Regions from separate parts of the Oceanobacillus sp. FSL W8-0428 genome, predicted to be linked through region 2. Evidence: a T-box and tRNA genes for the amino acid it is inferred to sense, from the RefSeq annotation. Region 2 holds a T-box; the other holds one or more tRNA genes.
What was found. A T-box is a leader RNA that pairs with one kind of tRNA and senses whether it is charged. The one in region 2 lies ahead of thrS (threonine--tRNA ligase), so its partner is inferred to be a tRNA-Thr.

Region 1 (6,367 bases), 1.9 Mb from region 2:
AGTAAATGTCCCCTCATCCGTAGCACCAGCTCCGACAAGAGAAGCAAATACATCCATCATACCAGCAGCAACAGGGGTACCGGCTAACAGACCCGTTTTTGCTGCTGCTTCATCGGTTACTTCTCCAATAATTTCTTCCGGCTTCTTTGCTAACCTTGGTAATACTTCGTACATTTCAGGAACACCAAAAATATCCATCAACTCTTTAGAGTAATCTAGTGTTTCCATATTTAATAAATTGGATCCCCCGAAGTTATTAGCATCTGCAGCAAATTGATTGGTCAGTTTATAAACAAGATAGTCTTTAAACATAAGGATAGTTCCTATTTTACTATAAACATGTGGTTCATTATCTTTAAACCATCTTAATAATGGACCAGGCTGTCCAGCAAATAAAGAGGCCTTTGTAATTTTATTAACCTGAGCTGCTTTGCCTTCTGCTATCATCTGTTCAACAATGTCCGTTGCACGGTAATCCTGTGAGAAAGCGCCCGGTGCTATCGTACTTCCATCTTTATCTAGAACTACTAGACCATTTCCAAAAGATGTAATCCCGACACCTTTAATCTCAGCAGGATTTATGTTGGCCTGTTTAATTGTTTCTCTAATACTTTCATAAGTAGAATCACCTAAAGCATCTACATCAAACTCTTCAAAGCCTTTCCCCCGTGGTCGTAAACGCATACTGCTCGTTGCATATGAAGCAATAACCTTCCCCTTTGTATCAAAAAGATTTGTCTTAATAGATGTATTTCCCGCATCAATACCAATTAAATACATTCTTTTTCTCCCCCTTTTGAAAACCCTTACAATTTAAAAATAAAAAAGCTAAAGACCCCACTATAATACCGCCTGACAAGATGTGGGTCTTTAGCTGAATTCATCTCACTATTCAACTTCAATATATTTTGTTGTAAAAGAAAGTGCTTACACTTTATTTAAATTTATATTACATGAGACATAATCTATCTGTCAAGATATACGTCATTAAATTTGTCAGAAAACAAAAATTATTATCAGATGTAAATTTCCTCCAACAAAATAATGGTATATTTCGATATAAATTTTTATTTCATTTAAATTTTTGACATTGTCACAGGTATTCTATAACATTATAGTACTGAAGCAGGATTGGAGTTGGATAAACTTTTATGAGCACTTATCAATCATTAGAAGTTATACCTTCTGTTAAAGATTTAAAATATCTTTCTGATGCATTAAAAAGCCCACATAAGTATATTGCTCTTACAAATGCACATATTGGTAATTTGAAAAATTTAGTTGATTTATGTCATCAGGCAAATAAAAAAGTAATTGTTAATCTTGAATTGCTTAGTGGATTTAACGCAGATTCTATCGGAATTAAATTATTAAAACAACATTTCAAGGTGGACCTTATCATTGCAAAAGGGACCTCTAAAATAAGTATGGCAAAAACTGCCGGTTTAATGACTATCCAGCGTATCGTTTTGGAGGATTCCATTGCATTGGATGCAGCTCTGAAAATTGTCCAAGAATCAAAAGCTGATATGGTTGAGCTAAGACCGGGCCTTTTTGGTATGAAGTTTTTTCAAGAATTCCATCAAACGCGTGATGTCCCCTATATTTTAAGTGGTTTTATGAGTGAGAAAGAAGACTTTGACAAAGCAGAGAAATTAGGATTCTTTGGAGCTACAACAAGCTGTAAAGATATCTGGAATGAATAGGGGGAAGATTTTTTGACTCATGGTTTAATCCATCATATTGAGCTTTATGTTTCTGATTTGAGTAAATCCACTGCCTTTTGGGGCTGGTTCTTAAGAGAACTCGGATACACGTCTTTCCAAAAATGGGAAGGTGGTCAGAGCTGGAAGCTTGAAGATACTTATCTTGTATTTGTGCAGACAGAAGAAAGGTTTTTAGACATTCCCTATCATCGATGCCGGACCGGTCTAAATCATTTAGCCTTTCATGCAAGCTCACGGGAATTTGTAGATGAAATGACGAAAAAGCTTCAGCAAAGAGGAGTTACTATTCTATACTCTGACCGCCACCCATTTGCGGGAGGAGAGAATCATTATGCTGTTTATTTTGAGGATCCGGATAGAGTGAAAGTAGAATTGGTTGCACCTTAATATGTTTTAGCTAAGATAAATTTTGAGAAAATCTCATGTATATGTTCATTTATCTGGAATACGGAAATAGAAATTTCTAAATAAAAAAGCAATTCCTTACATGTTAAAGGTTTTGCTTTTTTGTATATATAATACTTTCTTTTGACTGGTAACAGGTATATATCATTATCCTCAATACTCATGATACATCCTGGTCTGAAAAGATCTTATTCTTAAATTTATAGCCCAGCTTTTTAGCTGGTTCTAAGGATTCTCGATTTGACCTATCCTGGCTTGGGTACTTATTCATTATCAAGTCAAGCTCAGAGGCTGCTATAGTCGCCAAACCTTTTTTTCTATATTGAGGATGTGTGGCAATCTCAATATCATCGTCATTTATACTCAATGGGGTTGCTGCAGAAGCTGCTTTTCCTTCATGTAAGATAGCATAACCTATACTTCTTTTTATAAAATCATTTATAGTAAAATGCTTTTATTAACAACATACTAAATCTTACACCTTCTCCCTGTCTATTTGCTGTATTTCCGACAAATCATACCTGTTACAGCATAAGCTTTTAACTAAAATACGCTAAAAATGTGTAATACAGAGATAATCGGAGTAAAAAGCTGTTCTTTTCTAGAAAACTATGTCTAACCATGTTTTAGCAAATTATTTGCACAGAAATAACTGGTTTTAACGTTTGAGTTAAAAGACTAATAAGTATAGCATTAAGTTTGCTTGCTCGTAATAAATATCATAGTTGTGCCGCAGTTGATGAAGCTATTAAAAAAGTAATATATAATAGGAGGATATTTTTACATATGATGAACTTTACATGGAAAAGGCTGGGGATAATAGCTGGTCTATCCTTATCTCTAATTGTCGCAGGTTGCGGTTCCGATGATGAGAGCGCACAATCTGAATCTAGTATTAGTGAAGAACTGGATTATACAATTACTGGTACCGAACCCGGCGCTGGACAAACTCAAAAAAATGAAGAAGTTTTAGCTTCATACGATAACCTTGCCGGCTGGGAACAGGAACTGTCTTCAGCAGGAGCAATGTTAACACAATTAAGTGATGCGATTGACAATGAAGAACCAATCGTCTTTAGTGCATGGTCTCCGCACTATATGTTTGCCAAGTGGGATATAAAATATTTAGATGATCCACAGGGTATTCATGGAGATGAAGAACAGATCACAACGATTATAAGAGAAGGCTTGGAGAATGATATGCCTGAAGCTTATACCGTTCTTGATCGTATACAATTAGAGCTTCCAGATTTAGAAGAAGCATTATTAGAATCCCAGGAAAAGGACTTTGCTGAAGTAGCACAAGATTGGGCAGATGCTAATCAGGATATTGTTGCAGAATGGACGGAAGGGGTAAGCTCTGTGGATGGAACTTCTATAGAACTGGCTCTTTTACCTTGGGATGATGCCATTTTCACAGCAAACGTTGCTAAAATTGCACTAGAACAACAAGGCTTTAATGTGACACTGACACAGGTTGATCCAGCTATTATGTTTGAATCGATAGCAACAGGGAGCGCTGATGCGTCATTAGCAGTCTGGATGCCAGTGACACATGCCGAATTATATGAGCAATACGAAAGTAATTTTGAAGATTTGGGACCTAATTTAGAGGGTGCCAAGACCGGCTTAGCTGTACCAGCTTATATGGATATTGATTCTCTCGAAGATTTAGAACCAAAAGAATAGTACTTTCTAAGCTATAAAAAACAATATGCACGATGCTAAATAAAGCAGACTTTTCAAATGTTCAATCATTATAATATGAGCGCTATTGAGTATATAAAAGACCTGAAGATCTTATATTTGCACTTAAATACACTAATTATTCCTAATTGTGGTCAATTTTAATAGAGCATTCCCAAATCTAAATGGGAATGCTCTTCTTTGATTACTTCATGAAGCTGAAATGGTGGATATTTTCCATTTTAATAAATCAGTTAAAACCCTTAAAATTCCTTAAAACTATTATTTTGATTGGCAGGATTGATACATAGATATAAAAGGGCGTGCTTCAAATTGAAGCACGCCCTTTTATATCAGCGTTTTTAGTAAAGCTTCCAAGCGGACTTGAACCGCTGACCCCTTCCTTACCATGGAAGTGCTCTACCGGCTGAGCTATGGAAGCAAATGGCTCCACAGGTAGGATTCGAACCTACGACCGATCGGTTAACAGCCGATTGCTCTACCACTGAGCTACTGTGGAATACAAATTAAATTTAGGTAAAAAAATAAGCCTGGCGGCGTCCTACTCTTGCAGGGGGAAGCCCCCAACTACCATTGGCGCTGAAGAACTTAACTTCTGTGTTCGGCATGGAAACAGGTGTGACCTCTTCGCTATCGCTACCAGACTTATTTATTTAGGATTTGCACCCTGAAAACTAAATAAGAGTAACGTGACATCAAAAAACTTAGATAAGTCCTCAATCGATTAGTATCCGTCAGCTGCACGTGTCGCCACGCTTCCACCTCGGACCTATCAACCTCATCGTCTCTGAGGGATTTTACTCACTTGAAGTGATGGGAAGTTTCATCTTGAGGGGGGCTTCATGCTTAGATGCTTTCAGCACTTATCCTTTCCACACGTAGCTACCCAGCTATGCTCCTGGCGGAACAACTGGTACACCAGCGGTGTGTCCATCCCGGTCCTCTCGTACTAAGGACAGCTCCTCTCAAACTTCCAACGCCCACGACGGATAGGGACCGAACTGTCTCACGACGTTCTGAACCCAGCTCGCGTACCGCTTTAATGGGCGAACAGCCCAACCCTTGGGACCGACTACAGCCCCAGGATGCGATGAGCCGACATCGAGGTGCCAAACCTCCCCGTCGATGTGAACTCTTGGGGGAGATAAGCCTGTTATCCCCGGGGTAGCTTTTATCCGTTGAGCGATGGCCCTTCCATGCGGAACCACCGGATCACTAAGCCCGACTTTCGTCCCTGCTCGACTTGTAGGTCTCGCAGTCAAGCTCCCTTCTGCCTTTACACTCTACGAATGATTTCCAACCATTCTGAGGGAACCTTTGGGCGCCTCCGTTACCTTTTAGGAGGCGACCGCCCCAGTCAAACTGCCCGCCTGACACTGTCTCCGAACCGGATTACGGTCCTGGGTTAGAATGGTCATACAGTTAGGGTGGTATCCCACGGGTGCCTCCACGTAAGCTGGCGCTCACGCTTCAAAGGCTCCCACCTATCCTGTACAAACTGCACAAACATTCCATATCAGGCTACAGTAAAGCTCCACGGGGTCTTTCCGTCCTGTCGCGGGTAATGCGCATCTTCACGCATAGTATAATTTCACCGGGTCTCTCGTTGAGACAGTGCCCAAGTCGTTGCACCTTTCGTGCGGGTCGGAACTTACCCGACAAGGAATTTCGCTACCTTAGGACCGTTATAGTTACGGCCGCCGTTTACTGGGGCTTCGGTTCAAAGCTTCGCTCCGAAGAGCTAACTCTTCCCCTTAACCTTCCAGCACCGGGCAGGTGTCAGCCCCTATACTTCGCCTTTCGGCTTCGCAGAGACCTGTGTTTTTGCTAAACAGTCGCTTGGGCCTATTCACTGCGGCTCACTCACAAGTGAGCACCCCTTCTCCCGAAGTTACGGGGTCATTTTGCCGAGTTCCTTAACGAGAGTTCTCCCGCTCACCTTAGGATTCTCTCCTCGCCTACCTGTGTCGGTTTGCGGTACGGGCACCTATGATCTAACTAGAGGCTTTTCTTGGCAGTGTGAAATCAGGAACTTCGGTACTATATTTCCCTCCCCATCACAGCTCAGAAATATGTCAGACGGATTTGCCTATCTGACTTCCTCGCATGCTTGGACGCACATCCATCAGTGCGCACTCCTTATCCTCCTGCGTCCCCCCATTGTTCAAACAATCATGAGGTGGTACAGGAATATCAACCTGTTGTCCATCGCCTACGCCTGTCGGCCTCGGCTTAGGTCCCGACTAACCCTGAGAGGACGAGCCTTCCTCAGGAAACCTTAGGCATTCGGTGAAAGAGATTCTCACTCTTTTTTCGCTACTCATACCGGCATTCTCACTTCAAAGCGCTCCACCAGTCCTCACGGTCTGACTTCTCTGCACTTTGAACGCTCTCCTACCATTGTTCGTAAGAACAATCCGCAGCTTCGGTGATACGTTTAGCCCCGGTACATTTTCGGCGCAGCGTCACTCGACCAGTGAGCTATTACGCACTCTTTCAATGATGGCTGCTTCTAAGCCAACATCCTG
Region 2 (6,367 bases):
AATAAGGAAGTTTGTCGCAACGCTGAACCACTTTAACTCTAGATATAAAAAAAGACCGCTCCTCAATTGGATGCGATCTAATTACTTATATTATTTTAAAGCTTCTTTTGCCTGAGATGCTAATTGAGCAAATGCTTGTTCATCATTAATAGCTAAATCAGAAAGCATTTTACGATTAATATCAATACCGGCAAGCTTCAAACCATGCATTAATTTGCTGTAAGAAATATCGTTCAAACGTGCAGCAGCATTAATACGGGAAATCCAAAGTTTACGGAAATCACGTTTTTTCTGTCTGCGGTCACGATAAGCATATTGACCTGATTTGATAACCTGCTGTTTTGCTGTTTTAAATAAAGTTCTTTTCGAACCGTAGTAACCTTTTGCTAATTTTAAGACGCGTTTACGACGACGACGCGTAACTGTTCCACCTTTAACTCGTGGCATAAGAAATCCCTCCTGATTCAATTACATATCTGAATTTATTATTTTGGTAACATTGCTTTAATACGTTTGTAGTCTCCAGAAGAAACAAGAGTTCCTTTACGTAACTTACGTTTTTGCTTCTGAGATTTGTTTGCAAACATATGGCTAGTGTATGCGTGAGATCTTTTTACTTTTCCAGATCCAGTTTTTTTGAAGCGTTTTGCTGAACCTTTATGAGTTTTCATTTTAGGCATAATTTTTTCCTCCTAGTTCGTTGCGATAAAAGCTTATTTTTTTTCATTTACTGGAGCGACCATCATAAACATATTACGGCCTTCCATTTTAGGTTTTGTTTCTACTGTACCAAGATCTTTCACTTCTTCAGCAAAACGGTCCAGTACTTCTTTCCCAAGTTCTTTGTGGGTGATTGCACGACCACGGAAACGAACCGCAGCTTTTACTTTATCCCCTTTTTCCAAGAACTTACGTGCATTTTTAAGCTTCGTTTCAAAGTCATGGTCACCAATTCCAGGTGTAAAACGTACTTCCTTGACATTGATTACCTTTTGTTTTTTACGAGCTTCCTTGTCTTTCTTCTGCTGCTCAAAACGATACTTCCCGTAATCCATAATACGACATACCGGCGGTTTTGCGTTTGGAGCAACTAATACTAAATCAAGGTTTCGTTTCCCGGCAATCTCTAATGCTTCATTACGAGTTTTTACTCCAAGCTGATCCCCATTTGAATCAATGAGACGAACTTCTCTTGCACGAATTTTTTCGTTAACATTCATATCCTTGCTAATAGCCAGCCACCTCCGAAAATTTTGTTACTGATCTATCTGGACAAGTCAAATCATTTCATTCCATAAAAAAAGTGTCGGTACACATACGCACCCACACATCTCCTCATTCGTAAACATGAATCGTGATGAACCCGTTAACTGCCTATACAGGCGTCAATCAGGTGAGAAGCGGGTGCTTCTACTTGTCTTTAGATCATATCATTAACTTTTATAATATAGCATTTTATCGTTTTATTGTCAAGGACTTGTATCCTTTGTTTTAAACAACTATTGAATCATAGCATGATTATTGAAGAGTGTCAATGTATTTTTTAAAATAGACAGCCATTACTTTGATGCAGTTAGCCGTCAGACACCAAAAAGGCTATTCTCACATAACACATGAAAATAGCCTCCTTTTTAGTCATAAACAATGCTTATTTCTTCTGATCAATTTCTGCTTTGATAAAGTCAACGAATTGATCAAACGGGAGTGTTTCTGTATTTTGCTCACCGTAACGGCGATAGTTAACACTGTTTGCTTCCGTTTCCTTATCCCCTAATACAAGAGCAAATGGAATTTTTTGTGTCTGCGCTTCACGTATTTTATACCCTAATTTTTCATCACGGCTGTCTAATTCTACGCGGATACCTTTCTGGCGTAATTTTTCTTCTATCTCTTTCGAATAATCAAGGTGCGCCTGCAGAGATACAGGGATAATTTTTGCCTGTACCGGAGCGAGCCATGTTGGGAAAGCTCCTTTGTATTCTTCAATAAGAAATGCAACAAAACGCTCCATGGTAGACACAACACCACGGTGAATAACAACAGGACGATGCTCTTTTCCATCCTCGCCAATATAAGTTAAATCAAAGCGTTCCGGTAAGTGGAAATCTAATTGTACAGTAGATAATGTTTCATCTTTTCCTAATGCTGTTTTCACTTGAACATCCAGCTTCGGACCATAGAAGGCAGCTTCTCCTTCTGCTTCTACATATTCTAATTTCATATCCTCCATTGTTTCTTTCAGCATCGCCTGCGCTTTGTCCCACATAGCATCATTATCAACATATTTCTCTTTATCCTCTGGATCACGATAAGAGAGACGGAAATAGTAGTCTTCAATCCCAAAGTCTTTATATACTTTTTGAACAAGCTCTACAACACGAATAAATTCTTCTTTTAACTGATCGGGACGGGCAAAAATATGCGCGTCATTCAAAGTCATTGCACGAACACGCTGCAGACCTGCAAGCGCCCCACTCATTTCATGACGATGCATGGTACCAAGCTCAGCAATACGTACTGGCAGGTTACGATAGCTCCATAATTGATTTTTGAAAACCATCATATGATGTGGACAGTTCATTGGACGCAGCACAAGCTCTTCATTATCCATTTCCATTGGCGGGAACATATCCTCCTGGTAATGATCCCAGTGGCCGCTTGTTTTGTAGAGCTCCACATTACCGAGTACAGGAGTGTATACATGGTCATAGCCTAATCGTTCTTCCAGATCAACTATATAACGTTCAATATTACGACGGATAGTCGCCCCTTTTGGAAGCCATAGCGGCAGCCCCTGACCAACTTTCTGCGATACAGTAAAGAGGCCCAGCTCTTTACCAAGCTTACGATGGTCTCGTTCTTTACGCTCTTCCAGAATGCGCAGATACTCATCTAATTGTGATTTTTTTTCAAATTCTGTTCCGTAAATACGCTGCAGCTGCTTATTATTACTGTCTCCACGCCAATATGCACCAGAAATACTTAATAATTTAAATGCTTTAATTTTACTTGTTGAAGGAACATGCACACCCCGGCATAAATCAAAGAATTCCCCCTGCTCATAAATTGTTACAGTTTCATCTTCAGGGATCGCATCAAGCAGCTCTAATTTTAATTCATCGCCAATTTCTGCAAACCGTGCTTTTGCTTCATCGCGGGATACTTCCACACGTTTTATTTCTAAGTTTTCATCTACAATTCTTTTCATTTCTTTTTCTATTTTAGGAAGATCCTCCGGTGTTAATGAATGCTCCATATCAATGTCATAATAGAAGCCTTCTTCAATAACAGGACCGACACCTAATTGGACATTGGAATATAATCGTTTCACAGCCTGTGCCAGTAAATGTGCTGTAGAGTGACGAGCAATTTCCAGGCCTTCCTGATCACGATAAGTAACGATTTCAATCTTACCGCCTTTAGGAAGCTCTCTGCGTAAGTCCAAAGCCTCTCCATCTAATCTAATAGCAAGTGCCTGTTTTTTTAAACCTGGAGAAATCGAAGCTGCTATATCTTCCCCTGTAGTTCCTACAGGGAATTGCTTCTCCGCTCCGTCTGGAAAAATAATTGTTAAATCAGCCATTTTCATCGAACTCCTTTATCAAATATAAAAACGCTCCATCCCTTTGCGTTATGCAAAGGGACGAGCGTTTAATATCGTGGTTCCACCCTAATTCCTGAAGATAAAAAATCCTTTTATCCCCAGCTTCATTGATCTTTAACGCAGATAAAACGTTACTGCCTACTACAAATTATTTCAGCAGCAATGCTCCAAGGGGGTAATTATTTCTTTACGAAAGGAAGCTTGCAGCCAAAGGACTTCCCTCTCTGAATACGTAAGCTGAAAATAATCATGTCCTCATCTCAGCAGTTTCATTTTCAAACTCTATACGTATTATATTCCTTCCAGGATTGAAAAGCAAGTCCAATTGTTTAATCTAAACGAGAAAGAATCGATACCCCTTTCCTTTCAAATTCTACCCTTTCCTGAAAAATATTTGTTATTGTCATTATTTTCGGATCTGCTGGATTATCTCCATATACTTTTATTCTGGCCGGTGACATTGCAATAAGCGGACTTAAATTAAATTCATTTTCATGTAAACCTAATGCATATAAGGGGGCTTGATACATCCAAAAACGCAGCATATCTTTAGAAATTACTTCCCCTTTTTCATTGTAAAAAATAAAATTTTCTCCCTGCTCTATATGAATTAAATCAACACAAGGATCTTTTTTCTCAATATAATGACGTAACATATCAATAAATGTCTGATGATCCTCTTCCCTCTTAAATTCTTCAATAGCCTTCCCGACACATTCTTGAATAAAGTCTAAAAAATGAGCCAGCCGAAAATGCAATATCGCACTAAAATGAATACTCGTATGTTCCTTTAAATGCAAAAAAAAGATATACTGCAAAAGCTTTGTTGTATCTACCTGCTCACGTAAAAACTGATTATCAGAATCTGAGTCAAATAAAATCCACATAGAAAAATCATAAATACGATTAATTTCATCAGGATCTGAAAAGTAATAATTATTTGTGATTTTTCGAATGATGATATCAGAAAGATGCTCTTCTATAAAAACATTTGCCATCGCAGAGCTTATCACGTTAATTAAATCTATCCCTGCTAAATCACCTTCCAGACATAATTTATTACCCCATCTGGTATTTGCTTGTTGATGTACTCTGATCTTTTTTCTATATGGATTTAACTGATTACGAAAAGCCGCTACTTCCTTATCTGATTCAAAATACACTTCCAACAATACATATCACCCTCATCCACTTACAAACTGTTACATTATATGGACAAGTTCAGATAAAAATGCTCAAACTAGTCAGACTAGCAGATTTGCTTGATGTAGTATAAGAGGGTGTTCAAAAAGTGATATATAAGTTAATTCTTGCTCGTAATATTTGCTAAAACTAGATTCGATCCATTCGTATGAATCTCACGAATGGATCAAGAGCATATACTAGCACTTAGGGACTTTTGAACAGCCTCTATAAAAAAATCTGCAAAAAGATACTTGTTATGCCTATTTAAAAAAACATTTAAAAAGTTTCACCTGATGATAAACATATGAATAGAAAAGAGGATTTCCATCAGCGGAAATCCTCTTTTCTATTCGTCTCTTCTGTTTTCACCAGACATTTTCACCACTGTACTTACCTGCTTAATACGCTCAATAATCCGCCCGGCTTTGACTTCTTCCACACCATTTCTTGTACTTGCAAGTTCCTTCTCCAGTTGATTTAAATCAAAGTTGGAAGAGAAAAAAACAGGTAAGCCTTCCATCATACGATATTGCAGGACAGAGCCTAATACTTCATCCCGGAACCAGGCTGATTGTAATTCCGCCCCAATATCATCCAGCATTAAAACATCTGCTTTCTTAAAGAAATCTATCTTTTCATTAAAAGAATCATCTTTAAAAGAACCCTTTATTTCCCGGACAAACTCCGGCATATAAATAAGTGTAGTTGAGTAATTTCTCTTTTTCAGTTCATTCGCTATAGCACCTAATAGATATGTTTTACCAATTCCAAACGAGCCATGAAGATATAAACCTTTTTTAGGCAAGCTTGTTTTAGCTTCCTCTAAAAAATTGATAATTTCACCAATTGCTGAAATCCTCGACTTATCCTGAATAACTTCTGACATTTTCGCTTCCAAAATCTCTTTTGGCATATAAAGACTTTGAAATAACCTCTGCTGCGCCTGCTGTTCTTCAGCCTGAATACGTGAATGACATTTTTCATAACTGAGTCTAATTTCATTCTTATCCATACTTAATATCGGAGAGTACCCTTGAACCATGTTTTGACATTCTCCAAAAGAAGCACAGCGATCACATTGCTTGGATTGTGTCTTATATTCATATAGCCGCATTAAGTTCTTTTCAATATCGTGGTCAGTCAGTTCATGGTGTTCATGTAAAAATGATTGAATAGAGGGATCACTCAGAATTTCTTTTTTTATTCTAGTATAATTGGATTTGAAATTCTCATTCGTATCCATCCATGCTTTTAATTCTGATTGTATAGGCTTCATCAAGCATCCCTCCTTTTCAGCTTTCATTTAAATATTTTTGCAGCTTAGCTTCAATTTCCTGCTGCTCTTTTTCGCTTAAGCCTGTATTCACCGGCTGTTTCTTCTTCCGGTTGTTAAACCAATCCGGAACAACCTCTTTCTTATAGCTATTATTGTAATTATAATTATTATTTTTTCTTGGTTTATTTTTAGCAGACTTATATTTTTCCTGTTCTTGTTTAGCAAAGCTCATTGCTTCTTTGGCAGACTTCAGTCCAACTCTGGACCAGTGGCCGGCAATAGTTTCCATATAAGCTTTGGAC

Region 1: it encodes a tRNA-Thr, which carries the amino acid that the T-box ahead of thrS (threonine--tRNA ligase) is inferred to sense. The anticodon was not compared.

Annotation. Positions count from the first base shown of each region.
Region 1 covers NZ_JBBORB010000001.1:1,663,376-1,669,742, reverse strand. The annotation lists gene MKY30_RS07625 (FGGY-family carbohydrate kinase) at 1-780, opposite strand, end outside; gene MKY30_RS07620 (glycerol-3-phosphate responsive antiterminator) at 1,152-1,706, shown strand; gene MKY30_RS07615 (VOC family protein) at 1,719-2,114, shown strand; gene MKY30_RS07610 (GNAT family N-acetyltransferase) at 2,293-2,574, opposite strand; gene MKY30_RS07605 (glycine betaine ABC transporter substrate-binding protein) at 2,919-3,821, shown strand; tRNA gene MKY30_RS07600 (tRNA-Thr) at 4,188-4,260, opposite strand; tRNA gene MKY30_RS07595 (tRNA-Asn) at 4,264-4,338, opposite strand; rRNA gene rrf (5S ribosomal RNA) at 4,368-4,483, opposite strand; rRNA gene MKY30_RS07585 (23S ribosomal RNA) at 4,544-6,367, opposite strand, start outside.
Region 2 covers NZ_JBBORB010000001.1:3,601,826-3,608,192, reverse strand. The annotation lists gene rplT (50S ribosomal protein L20) at 91-447, opposite strand; gene rpmI (50S ribosomal protein L35) at 486-680, opposite strand; gene infC (translation initiation factor IF-3) at 714-1,220, opposite strand; ribosomal protein L20 leader region at 1,292-1,422, opposite strand; gene thrS (threonine--tRNA ligase) at 1,649-3,583, opposite strand; T-box leader at 3,637-3,875, opposite strand; gene ytxC (sporulation protein YtxC) at 3,934-4,767, opposite strand; gene dnaI (primosomal protein DnaI) at 5,136-6,065, opposite strand; gene MKY30_RS17165 (replication initiation and membrane attachment family protein) at 6,082-6,367, opposite strand, start outside.